Regions from separate parts of the Pristimantibacillus sp. Z349TD_6 genome, predicted to be linked through region 2. Evidence: a T-box and tRNA genes for the amino acid it is inferred to sense, from the RefSeq annotation. Region 2 holds a T-box; the other holds one or more tRNA genes.
What was found. The T-box of region 2 lies ahead of ileS (isoleucine--tRNA ligase). A T-box ahead of a tRNA ligase gene usually reads a tRNA of that ligase, here a tRNA-Ile.

Region 1 (6,464 bases), 2.3 Mb from region 2:
AATAATTTTGCTATGAGGCAGCATTTCCACAATACTTCGTGTCATTTCTAGCCCGTCCATCTTCGGCATTCGAATATCGGTCAAAATTATGTCCGGCGACGTTTGCCGGATGACCGCAAGCCCCTCCTCGCCATTCGTGGCGCTGCCGACCACCTCGATCCCATGCTCCGCCCAAGGGATTTTGTGCTTTAGCATATCTACTACACTTCGAATATCGTCTACAATGCACAATTTCACCGGTTGACTCATGTTACCCCATCCCTTCCGTCTGCTTCGGAATCCAAATTTCAATCCGGGCTCCGCCACTTTCATTATTGCTTATGATCATGCGCTGCTGGTCGCCGTAGTACAGCTGGAGCCGATGATAAATATTGCGGAGAGCATATCCCTCATCCATCGTCGTTGGATGAATAATCGAAGCCATGAGCTGCTCGGGAATGAGCCCCGTCCCATTATCCTCTACCGTCAAATGCAGCCAGTCCTCTTCCGATTGCGCATTAATATAAATTTCACCGCCTGATTCACGATCTTGAAAACCATGCAAAATGCTGTTTTCTACAAGCGGCTGAATGACGACTTTTGGAATTCCGCAGGCAAGCAGCTCCGGCTGCACCTCGATATGGCAAACGAACAGCTCCTCATAAGAAATCTGCTGAATAGCTAAATATTGGCGCACATGGTCAAGCTCATCCTCCAGCGTAATTAAGTCTCTCCCGCCGCTGAGGCTAAGCTGAAACATTTGGGATAAAGCCAGAATCATCTCATTTACGTCCTTATTCTCGCCAAGCACTGATTTGCAATAAATTGTATTCAGCGTATTGTAAAAAAAATGAGGGTCCATCTGTGCGGAAAGCGCCTTGATCTCAGCCTTTCGTTTCTCACTCTCCCGCACCTTGACGTCTTCAATCAGCTGCTTGATTTCGTCCAGCATCCGATTAAAGCGAAACCCCACCTGGGATACCTCATCTTTGTATTCGCTTTCGAAACGCACGTTCAGATCATTTTCTTCCACCCGTTTCATCAATCTTTGGAGACTGTACAACGGCTTTAACACTAAATAGATCATGTTGTTCGCTATGAATAATGACAGAACCATTAATCCCAGTATGACGTAAATCGTTGCTTTCTTGATGCCGTTCAGTTTCGCTAGCAGGTCGCTCTTCGACTGGATACCAACAATCATCCAATCATTCTTTACCTCCAGCCTTGCGTAGTTCACCAGATATTCCTTTTTCTTATCCTTATAAAAAAACGATCCCATCATTTCATCGCTCAGCTGTTTCGTGAATGCCGAATGCTTTGTCAACTGATCCTCCTGACTCGATCGATTATCTAAATTCACATCTTCGCCCTCTGAATCTACAAAATAATACTGTTTCTCTGCTGTCGACAGATTTTCCATAAACAGCTCATACAAATCATCTTGCTTTACATTAATGACCACATAAACATCCGATCGTTTCTCGCCCAGCTCGTTGACTCCCTCCACAACAAGAGAAATCACATCCTGTTTATCCATAAAAAAGGCATCCTTATGCCCTTTCGTCCAAAAGCCACGTTTTATTTCCTTGAAATGCTTATACAAATCCGAATCATAAAATGAGTTTGCCGTGTCCCGGACATTGGACGTATGATAATAATCGCCGATCGGCGAAGCAATCAGAATGCTGTCAATCATCGAGTCATTGAATTTTACCTGCGAAAAGACTCCCTGAAGAGAAGTCCACGTATTGTAGTAGTGGTCTCTGTCATTGTTTTGTGCATCGGTCATCACCTGCTTGAACGGGTCGCTGAACATAAGCGCACGAACGGCAATACCGATGTTCTTAAGCCGTTCATTTACGATTTGAGCAGATTGGTTGACCGTATCCTGACTTGTTTTGAGCGCATTCCTCTGTATTTCCTTCGAAGCGATCCAGTAGGCAATACCTCCTGTTGCTGTAAGGCCAAACATGATTAAAACAACGAAGGTCAGCCATATTCTGTGCTTGAGCGATAGAGAATAATATATTTTTTTAATAAACGCTTCCCAAGTTTTTTTGCTGAACATCATCATTCACCTCTCATCGCCTAAGTGGGCTTAGGCACACTCTTCTTTATTATAATGGAAGTTAAAATAGCTAAACATGCGGCAAAGTCAGGGATGAGGGCAGAATTCTAAAGATTTTAACATTGCTTTTGCAATATAAAATGGTTTGGAATAACAAAAAAACCTCAACCCCTGTAATGAGGTTAAGGCTTTTGGACGTACTTTACTAGATATTTAAATCAATGCCCATCTGATCTAAGCTTTTGAATAGATATCCTTGCCGGCGAGCCTCGTCTATAATTCTGCCGAGTGCCTCGGTATTGTCTTTGGAAACAGAATGCAGCAGGATGATCGCTCCGGGATGGAGCTGCTTAACAACCTCGTTATACGCATATTGAGATCCTCTTTGTGCATTTACATCCCAATCCTTGTATGCCACTGACCAAAATACATTCGTATAGCCGAATTGTTTGCTAGCGGCAAGCATCCGTTCGCTGAATATGCCTCTTGGTGGCCTCAGATACTTCATTTCCTTCTGGCCGGTCAGCGTTTCTACATGCTCCTTGACCTTATCAAGCTCCGTTTTGATGCTTGATTCTGAGAGGGTCGACATATCTGGATGACTCCAAGAATGGTTGCCTACAATATGCCCCTCCAGCACCATCCGCTTTAAAAGCTCCGGCTGATCCTTGACATAATGTCCCGTTACAAAAAAGACCGCTGGTACTTGTTTATCTTTTAATACATCGAGAATACGCGGTGTATATCCATTTTCGTAGCCGTTATCGAAAGTAAGATATAGCTCCTTTTGCGTTGTATCCCCTAGAAACAAAGCCCCATGCTTCGTTACGATTTCTTTAAAGCCCTCCTCATCGATCGAAGGCAGACGCCCCTCCACGCTTTTCTTAAACCCGAAGTGGAATACCCCTGGCTGCCCATATGCAGCTGCTGGACTTATTAAACCCCATAAGATCGCAATAAGCATGACAGCGACTCTAACCCTTTGCTTCAACAGTAAAGCCTCCTTATTCAATGAAGTGATTGCACTTCATCCGCATATTGCGTTTATATTTCCCCATAAACACATAAAAAAACCGCTATTTCTATAAGTCCTGTAGACTTTGAAAATAGCGGTTTATGTTGTGAATCATTCTGTTAAAAGATGGTCGGGACGACACGATTTGAACATGCGACCCCCTGGTCCCAAACCAGGTGCTCTACCAAGCTGAGCTACGTCCCGAGAAAAGATGGTGCCGTCGAGAGGACTTGAACCCCCAACCTACTGATTACAAGTCAGTTGCTCTACCAGTTGAGCTACAACGGCACATCGATTATGTCCACCATGTAGGTGGTTTTTGATGCTTGCTTGGCATAACCAAGAGGCATCTTAAGAAAAATGGTGCCGTCGAGAGGACTTGAACCCCCAACCTACTGATTACAAGTCAGTTGCTCTACCAGTTGAGCTACAACGGCGTAACGGTTATGTCTACCTTTGCAGGTAGTTTTGATGCTTGCCTGGCAACAACCAAGGAGCATCCAAAGAAAAAATGGTGCCGTCGAGAGGACTTGAACCCCCAACCTACTGATTACAAGTCAGTTGCTCTACCAGTTGAGCTACAACGGCATATGGATTTTTTTCACCATGTAAAGGTGTTTTGGTTGCGGGGGCAGGATTTGAACCTGCGGCCTTCGGGTTATGAGCCCGACGAGCTACCGGGCTGCTCCACCCCGCGTCATCTTGAAAGAAAAAATATGGTGACCCGTAGGGGACTCGAACCCCTGTTACCTCCGTGAAAGGGAGGTGTCTTAACCACTTGACCAACGGGCCTAGATAAATTGGAACGGAGAGAGAGGGATTCGAACCCTCGCACCACTTACGCAGTCTAACCCCTTAGCAGAGGGTCCCCTTGAGCCACTTGGGTATCTCTCCAAACTTGGCTCCCCGAACAGGACTCGAACCTGTGACAACTCGATTAACAGTCGAGTGCTCTACCAACTGAGCTATCAGGGAAAATATGGTGGGCCTTAGTGGACTCGAACCACCGACCTCACCCTTATCAGGGGTGCGCTCTAACCAGCTGAGCTAAAGGCCCTAAACATAAACATAAATCTTATGTAAGATCAATTGTTTATAATCAGGTAATCAAGTTGCGCCCTGAAAACTGGATACGAAAGATTAGGCTTGCTGAAGCCTTTATGCTGCTGTCTACTGGATGTATGGGTCACAGTAAACGTGTTTAGGATAAGCCCTCGACCGATTAGTATTCGTCAGCTACACACATTGCTGTGCTTCCACCCCGAACCTATCAACCTCGTCGTCTTCAAGGGGTCTTACATACTGGGAAATCTCATCTTGAGGGGGGCTTCACGCTTAGATGCTTTCAGCGCTTATCCCGTCCGTACTTGGCTACCCAGCGGTGCTCCTGGCGGAACAACTGGTACACCAGCGGTACGTCCATCCCGGTCCTCTCGTACTAAGGACAGCTCCTCTCAAATTTCCTGCGCCCGCGACAGATAGGGACCGAACTGTCTCACGACGTTCTGAACCCAGCTCGCGTACCGCTTTAATGGGCGAACAGCCCAACCCTTGGGACCTACTTCAGCCCCAGGATGCGATGAGCCGACATCGAGGTGCCAAACCTCCCCGTCGATGTGGACTCTTGGGGGAGATAAGCCTGTTATCCCCAGGGTAGCTTTTATCCGTTGAGCGATGGCCCTTCCATTCGGTACCACCGGATCACTAAGCCCTACTTTCGTACCTGCTCGACTTGTAGGTCTCGCAGTCAAGCTCCCTTATGCCTTTGCACTCTTCGAATGATTTCCAACCATTCTGAGGGAACCTTTGGGCGCCTCCGTTACATTTTAGGAGGCGACCGCCCCAGTCAAACTGTCCACCTGACACGGTCCCCGAACCGGTTTCACGGTTCTAGGTTAGAACTCCGATACGATCAGGGTGGTATCCCAACGTTGCCTCCACACAAGCTGGCGCTCATGCTTCAAAGGCTCCCACCTATCCTGTACAGATCGTACCAAAGTTCAATATCAAGTTACAGTAAAGCTCCATGGGGTCTTTCCGTCTTGTCGCGGGTAACCTGCATCTTCACAGGTATTAAAATTTCACCGGATCTCTCGTTGAGACAGCGCCCAAGTCGTTACGCCATTCGTGCGGGTCAGAATTTACCTGACAAGGAATTTCGCTACCTTAGGACCGTTATAGTTACGGCCGCCGTTTACTGGGGCTTCGGTTCACAGCTTCGGGTTACCCCTAACCGCTCCCCTTAACCTTCCAGCACCGGGCAGGCGTCAGCCCGTATACTTCGCCTTACGGCTTCGCACAGACCTGTGTTTTTGCTAAACAGTCGCTTGGGCCTTTTCACTGCGGCCCCCTCGGGCTATTCACCCTACCGAGGCACCCCTTCTCCCGAAGTTACGGGGTCATTTTGCCGAGTTCCTTAACGAGAGTTCTTCCGCGCGCCTTAGCATACTCTGCTCGCCTACCTGTGTCGGTTTGCGGTACGGGCACCTAGATCTCACTAGAGGCTTTTCTTGACAGCCGGAGTACATGACCTTCGCTACTGCAATTTTCGCTCCCCATCACAGCCCAGCCTTATGATCGACGGATTTGCCTATCGATCAGCCTCACTGCTTGGACGGACTATTCCATCAGTCCGCGTCACTGCCCTTCTGTGTCACCCCATTGCTCAAACGATCTTCGGTGGTACAGGAATTTCAACCTGTTGTCCATCCACTACGCCTTTCGGCCTCGCGTTAGGTCCCGACTTACCCTGAGAGGACGAGCCTTCCTCAGGAACCCTTAGGCTTTCGGCGGACAAGATTCTCACTTGTCTTTTCGTTACTCATACCGGCATTCTCACTTGAATACAGTCCACCAGTCCTCACGGTCCAACTTCAATCCGTATTCAACGCTCCCCTACCCAAGTACCATTAAGGTACATGTCATAGCTTCGGTGGTGTGTTTAGCCCCGTTACATTTTCGGCGCAGAGTCACTCGACCAGTGAGCTATTACGCACTCTTTAAATGATGGCTGCTTCTAAGCCAACATCCTGGTTGTCTTTGCAACTCCACATCCTTTCCCACTTAACACACACTTGGGGACCTTAGCTGATGATCTGGGCTGTTTCCCTCTTGACAATGGATCTTAGCACTCACTGTCTGACTCCCGAGTAGCACGTCTATGGCATTCGGAGTTTGACTGGACTTGGTAACCCTTGGCGGGCCCCGCACCCAATCAGTGCTCTACCTCCACGACGCTCATTCCTCGAGGCTAGCCCTAAAGCTATTTCGGGGAGAACCAGCTATCTCCGAGTTCGATTGGAATTTCTCCGCTACCCCCACCTCATCCCCGCATTTTTCAACATGCGTGGGTTCGGGCCTCCAGTGCGTGTTACCGCACCTTCACCCTGGACAGGGGTA
Region 2 (6,464 bases):
GTTTGGTCAATACCCTCACAGATAATGTCTGCTGGATATTGCTCAGCGAATTGCTGCTCGTTCTCAAACGGATGATGATGCTGAGCGAACGGCATCGAACCGCTGTCGAACCATACATCGATAACTTCAGGTGTACGCGTCATTTCAGCACCCTCAGCGAAAGGTGATTTTAGCTTAATATCATCCACATACGGTTTATGAAGCTCAATGTCTTCAGGCACATCGCCAATCGCCATCGCACGCAGATCAGCAATACTGCTTGGTGAATACTCCTTGCCTGTTACATCGCAGACCCAAACGTTAAGCGGCGTACCCCAGTAACGGTTGCGGCTGATGTTCCAATCAACCAAATCCTCCAAAAACTTACCAAAGCGACCTTCACGGATATGGCCAGGATACCAATCTACGCTGTTGTTATTGGCGATCAACTGATCCTTAACCGCTGTTGTTTTAATAAACCAGCTTTCCATCGCATAGTAGATGAGCGGCGTTTTGCAGCGCCAGCAGAATGGATAGCTATGCTCGTAGCGCTCCTTCGAGTAAAGAAGACCGCGTTCACTAAGGTTTTTGACGATGTCAATATCAAGCTCAGCGTCTTTCACGAAACGTCCTGCAAAGTCAGTAACCTCTGACGTATAGCGACCAGCCAAATCAACAACACTCAGCATGCTGATTCCGTTGTCGCGTGAAACTCGGTAGTCATCCTCACCATGTGCTGGTGCGATATGAACGATACCCGTACCGCTAGTGTCGCTAACGAAATCGCCTGCAATAACGATGTGGCCTTTTTCTAGGGCAACGTATTGGAATGGCGGCTCGTAGCTAAGACCAACAAGCTCAGCGCCTTTCAATACGGATAGAACTTCATAATCTTCTTTAAGAACGCTCTCCGCTAGATTTTGAGCAACGATATAAACTTCACCGTTTTTGGAAGCACGGATATAATCAAGCTCTGGATTTACGGCTAACGCCACATTTGCAGGAAGCGTCCACGGCGTAGTTGTCCAAGCAAGAACGAATTCTCCCGATTCCACTAGCTTAAACTTCGCTGTTGCGCTTAGATCCTTAACATCCTCATAACCTTGTGCAACCTCGTGTGAGCTAAGCGTCGTTTGACAATCCGGGCAATAAGGACTTACGCGATGACCGCGGTACAGCAGACCTTTTCCGTGGATTGACGATAAAATATGCCATACACTCTCGATGTACTCGTTTTTAAGCGTGATATATGGATTGTCTAAATCCGTCCAATACGCGATGCCTTCTGTTAGCTCACGCCACTGCTTCTCATATTCAAATACGCTGTCTTTGCATTTTTTCACAAACTTCTCTACACCGTATTCTTCGATTTCCTGCTTGCCGGAGATGCCTAGCTGCTTCTCAACTCCAAGCTCAACCGGCAGTCCATGCGTATCCCATCCTGCTTTACGGATAACACGGTATCCTGCCATTGTTTTGTAGCGACAAATAAAATCCTTAATTACGCGGCCAAGTACATGACCGATATGTGGTGCTCCATTAGCGGTAGGCGGCCCTTCATAAAATACAAAATTCGGCTTGCCTTCCCGGTTTGCTATTGATTTTTTAAACGTTTCATCTGTTTTCCATTGCTCCAGCACTCGCAGCTCACGGGTGCGGGCACGTTCCTTAACGTCTACGCGTTGCATCGCTTCAGCCTCCTAATTTAAACAAAAATAAAGCCTCATCCCTATGAGAAGGGACGAGGCTTAGTCGCGTTACCACCCTTGTTCCGCACTGCTGCTGAAATCCAGCAACAAGTTAATGAGAGCAGACAGCTACGTTCAGCTGTGCTTCATGCGGCACCTTAGTCGCGAACATAATATTCGCGTTCCCTGTAACGGGGGACAGCCGTCAGCACTTACTGCTGCTTACGCAGGTTCAGCACCGCTTCTCAGAGAGGATATTCCGCAATAGCTCACACACCGGGCTTTCAGCTGCCGCCGGCTCTCTGAGGAGTGAACTCAAAACGTACTTGTTCTCATCAACGAAGTTTAGATCATCAATTAATTACTATTAGTTATAGCGTAACAACAGGCCAAATGTCAAATGGCATTTCGCCTGTTTATAAAAAAACTAGCCGCGAGTCAATTCATGCTCGGTTTGTCTTACATGCGGCTCCAGCGTATCCCAACCATCTACGGAAAGCAGTTCAAGCTGAGCTTCTACAAGTGTACGGAAACGAGCACGGTATACGGAAGCTTGTTTTTTAAGCTCTTCTACCTCAAGAGAAACCTTGCGAGACTTGGCAAGTGAATCATTGATAATTCGATCAGCATTTTTCTCTGATTCCTTAATGATCAACTGTGCTTCCTTCTTCGCGTTGTTTCTTACTTCATCGGCTGCTTCTTGTGCAACTATAATCGTTTTGCTAAGCGTTTCTTCGATATTCGTAAAATGATTCAATCTCTCCTGCAAGCCTAATACTTGGTTTTGCATTTCTTTATTTTCACGAATGAGCGATTCATAGTCTTTGATGACCTGATCTAGAAATTCATTAACTTCATCCTCATCGTAGCCACGCAATCTCCGACCAAACTCTTTGTTATGTATGTCCAATGGCGATAACGGCATTGGGGCACCTCCTTATGGTATTTGGAACATTCGTAACCGAAAATACACGATTTGATGAGAATAATTCGACAACTACAGGAAAATTCCTGCAATCATTCAAATAAATTTGCCGATCTTTACTCGAATTCTGCCTTTTTTTGTCACGCCATCCACCTCTAGTACTTTAAATCGGCCAAGTCCTTTGAATGACACAACGTCACCCGCTCGAAGCTGCTCGGATGGGTCTTCTTCCGATTTCCAATTCACCCTGCATCTTCCTGCCCGAATCGGATCAACGATTTTGGATCTGCTTATGCGATAAACATCGCTCGCAATCCCGTCCAATCGCATAGAAGCAACTGACAAACTCATTTCCTCCAGCTTAACCAAAGCCGTCTGAAGCTCAGATAGTGGAAGTACGTCTGTCAGCACATTAATCCGATGAACCTGTCTTAGATGGATATTCAAGTAATCCGCAATTTCATCCATAACAATGATATGACAAAAATGCTCATGCACATGTATGTCACCAATTCGGTCACGTTTTATACCAAGTCCAAGCAGTGCTCCTAAAAAATCACCATGATCTAATTCCATTTGGGCTTGTCCCGGTCCATTAACTACAAGAACAGATATGCCAGCATTTTCGTCATCCAAATTCCGATAATCTGGACCTATAATGGCTCGTCTACGCTCAGCTTGATCATAACCGCCGTCAAACCGGACATTAACATCAGGGTTGCGATTTGCCAAAATAGTCAATATTTGTGCTTGTCTTGGGTCTAAAAAATCGGTCCGCTTCAGCTCATGCTGCTGTGCGGACCGCTCTATCCATTCCTCCGCCCGATCTACGAAAGGTTTCTCGTCGGGATGGAAATGATCGTATATTCCTTGTTTCATTTAAACTCATTCCTTTAATCAAATAAAAAATCCGATTACTGCAATCAGGCCATACGCTACAAATTGCAATGCGAACACGGCAAGGATTGGCGATAGATCCAGCATGCCTCCGATTGGCGGAATAAACTTTCTGAAAATACCTAAGTATGGCTCAACCAGCTTACCTAGAAATACGCCGATAAAGCTTTCACGAGCGTTAGGCAACCAAGATAGCAGCACATAACCAATGATCATAAACGTGTAAATTTTTTGTACCAGCATCACAATACTATAAACTTCATCCATTAACTCAAGGTCACCTCATTTTGTTGTAGTCGTTCTCCTCCGCCAGCATTTCCGTTATAGCACCTTGAATTTCGACTGAATCCGGCGTACAAAGAAAAATATTGGGTCCTAGCTTAGAGATGCTTCCGCCTAAAGCGTACACGGTACCGCTTAGAAAATCAACAATTCGAACAGCAAGATCGCTGCGAACACGTTGAAGATTCACGATTACTGCACGGCGTGAACGCAAATGATCAGCAATTTCTTGCGCTTCATCATAAGACCTTGGCTCGCTAAGTACTACCCGGACATTCTTCTGTGAATGAATGCTGACGACATTATTGCTCTTCGTGTTTTTACGTGCCTCGAAGGGAGAAGTTTCAGCTTCTTGTTCTTCCTGCTGTACAACACGTTCTCTCTCTACAACTTCTTCTTCATCTTGCAAGCCAAGAAAACTCATAAAGCGGTTCATGACGCTCATCCCTATTCCTCCTCTTTCCCTACTAATATCGTACCAAGGCGAATCCATGTCGCTCCTTCTTCGATGGCAACCTCAAAATCATTCGACATGCCCATTGATAACTGGGTGATGGTGTTTGGATGTTCCGAGCGCCGCTCTAATTCATCCCTCAGCTCTCGCAATGCTCTAAAGACGGGTCTCGTTTGCTCTGGTTCGGCTTCATAAGGAGCCATCGTCATCAAACCAATTGGCTTGATCGAATTAAACTTAGCAAGCTGCTCCACAAAGGGAAAGAGCTCGTCTGGATTAATGCCTTGCTTGGAATCTTCCCCAGATACATTTACTTGAATAAAGCAAGGAACGATAATCCCTAGCTGGGAAGCACGCTTATTTATGGCTTCAGCAAGCGATAGCCTGTCCAACGAATGCATGTATGTAAACTTCCCAATGACGTCCTTCACCTTATTCGTTTGCAATGAACCGATAAAATGCCAGATAGGCTGATCCTCTGCTGCTAGATCATCACTGCCGCTTATCGCTTCCCACTTCGCCTGTGCGTCCTGCCAACGATTTTCACCCAAATGAAGCAAGCCTTGCCCTAGGGCAGCCTTCGTGGTATCTAAAGAAACATATTTCGTAACAGCAATAATTTGAACTTCATCTCTGCTGCGCCCGGCACGCTCGCAAGCTTTCTTAATTCGCTCTTCCACAAGCTCAATTCTATTCTCTAATGTGAATGACATGTTTCACCTCTCCCGAATGCCGATCCAACTGGCCATTCGGCCGGTTAAGCCACCTTCTTTGCGATGAGAAAAAAATAAATCCCGTCTGCATCCAGTGCACCACTCTGTTAATTCGATACGTATCGGCAAAATTCCTGCTTTTATCATAATCTGTCGGTTTATTTCTTTCAAGTCTAAGTTCGCTTTGCCATTCTCGCTCAGCTTAAGCATGGAATCCGCTTCTTCTTGCGACAAGCTCAGATCAGTCAAAAGCGCCTGTACTTGCTCTATGACCGGACCATCCACCTCATAGCAGCAGCCTCCTATAGAAGGCCCTATCGCTGCCACAAGCGCTTTAGGGTCGGTTCCATATGCTTGCTCCATTGCTTGTACCGTTTTTACAGCAATCTGCTGGACGGTTCCCTTCCAACCGGCATGGGCAAGCGCCACCGCATCATGCTCTGGATCATAGAAATACAATGGGACACAATCTGCGTAAAAAGAAGTCAGCAGCACCCCAGGGACATTTGTCATGATAGCATCACAATCCCTGAGCACATCGTCCAGACTATTTCTACCCTTGCCTTTATCTGCTTCAGTCACTTGCCATACCCGGTTCCCATGCACCTGTTCAGCACATGTCCATGCTTCAAATGGCCAGCCGATAGCATCGGTCAACAATCGCCTATTCGATATAACCGCAGCATCTTGATCCTTGACGTGCAAGCCCATGTTTAACGATGAAAAGTGGCCTTCGCTAACCCCGCCTTGACGTCCTGTAAACCCCGCGTTCAAACGATCATAACGTGATTCCCATTCAGACAATAAAAAAAGCGAAGGTCCCTTCGCTGATTGATTATGTTTAAAAGATTCCATTTGTTCACCTCTTAAAGGTTTGCGAAGCAAACCTACTTCGTAAGCATAAGCTTAGGTTTGCGAAGCAAACCTACTTCGTAAGCATAAGCTTAGGTTTGCAGAGTAAACCTACTTCGTAAGCATGAGCTTGGGTTTGCAGAGCAAATCAGCTTTGCTGGTATAGTCACAGTTTAGCGTTTTATGAGCGAGCGTGCAAATCTTCTTCCTCGGAACGAAGCTGTTTCGTGTCATCCATTCGAACGAGCACAACGTCTGCCCCAATTTTCACAATATTGCGCCATGGAATAACGACTTCCGTGCCGCCACCGCCAAACATCCCCAAAAACTTAGTATACTGCGGCACCACAATAGAATCGATCCGACCTTGCCGCAGATCAAGCTCCAAATCCGTTATTTGACCCAGCTTTTTTCCGTCCACAATATTAATAACGTCCTTTGTTTGAAAATCAGATATTTTCATTTCCGCTCACCACTTTTCAAGTAGAGTGATCACCCGTTTGTCTCTCCTATAACTATATGTGGAAATCGCCCAAAATGTCCTTCTTATCAAGAAAAGGAGCCTCTTATTTCAAAATTTGATTTTTATGTACGATAGCGTACAATAAAAGAATATCAAAGGATCGAATAAGGAGCATATCATGCCAAAAATCGTCGCAACGGAACTCGATTGG

Region 1: it has a tRNA-Ile gene. The T-box ahead of ileS (isoleucine--tRNA ligase) is inferred to sense a tRNA for this amino acid. The anticodon was not compared.

The regions. Positions count from the first base shown of each region.
Region 1 is NZ_CM149662.1:5,690,752-5,697,215, forward strand. It holds gene AC0VYE_RS24840 (response regulator) at 1-249, opposite strand, end outside; gene AC0VYE_RS24845 (cache domain-containing sensor histidine kinase) at 251-2,056, opposite strand; gene pdaA (delta-lactam-biosynthetic de-N-acetylase) at 2,256-3,014, opposite strand; tRNA gene AC0VYE_RS24855 (tRNA-Pro) at 3,193-3,269, opposite strand; tRNA gene AC0VYE_RS24860 (tRNA-Thr) at 3,278-3,353, opposite strand; tRNA gene AC0VYE_RS24865 (tRNA-Thr) at 3,427-3,502, opposite strand; tRNA gene AC0VYE_RS24870 (tRNA-Thr) at 3,578-3,653, opposite strand; tRNA gene AC0VYE_RS24875 (tRNA-Met) at 3,686-3,762, opposite strand; tRNA gene AC0VYE_RS24880 (tRNA-Glu) at 3,783-3,857, opposite strand; tRNA gene AC0VYE_RS24885 (tRNA-Ser) at 3,872-3,959, opposite strand; tRNA gene AC0VYE_RS24890 (tRNA-Asn) at 3,965-4,040, opposite strand; tRNA gene AC0VYE_RS24895 (tRNA-Ile) at 4,046-4,122, opposite strand; rRNA gene AC0VYE_RS24900 (23S ribosomal RNA) at 4,268-6,464, opposite strand, start outside.
Region 2 is NZ_CM149662.1:3,404,236-3,410,699, reverse strand. It holds gene ileS (isoleucine--tRNA ligase) at 1-1,667, opposite strand, end outside; T-box leader at 1,714-2,015, opposite strand; gene AC0VYE_RS14520 (DivIVA domain-containing protein) at 2,095-2,592, opposite strand; gene AC0VYE_RS14515 (YlmH family RNA-binding protein) at 2,689-3,471, opposite strand; gene AC0VYE_RS14510 (YggT family protein) at 3,490-3,756, opposite strand; gene AC0VYE_RS14505 (cell division protein SepF) at 3,767-4,216, opposite strand; gene AC0VYE_RS14500 (YggS family pyridoxal phosphate-dependent enzyme) at 4,219-4,938, opposite strand; gene pgeF (peptidoglycan editing factor PgeF) at 4,942-5,793, opposite strand; gene AC0VYE_RS14490 (YlmC/YmxH family sporulation protein) at 5,972-6,253, opposite strand; gene AC0VYE_RS14485 (TetR/AcrR family transcriptional regulator) at 6,432-6,464, shown strand, end outside.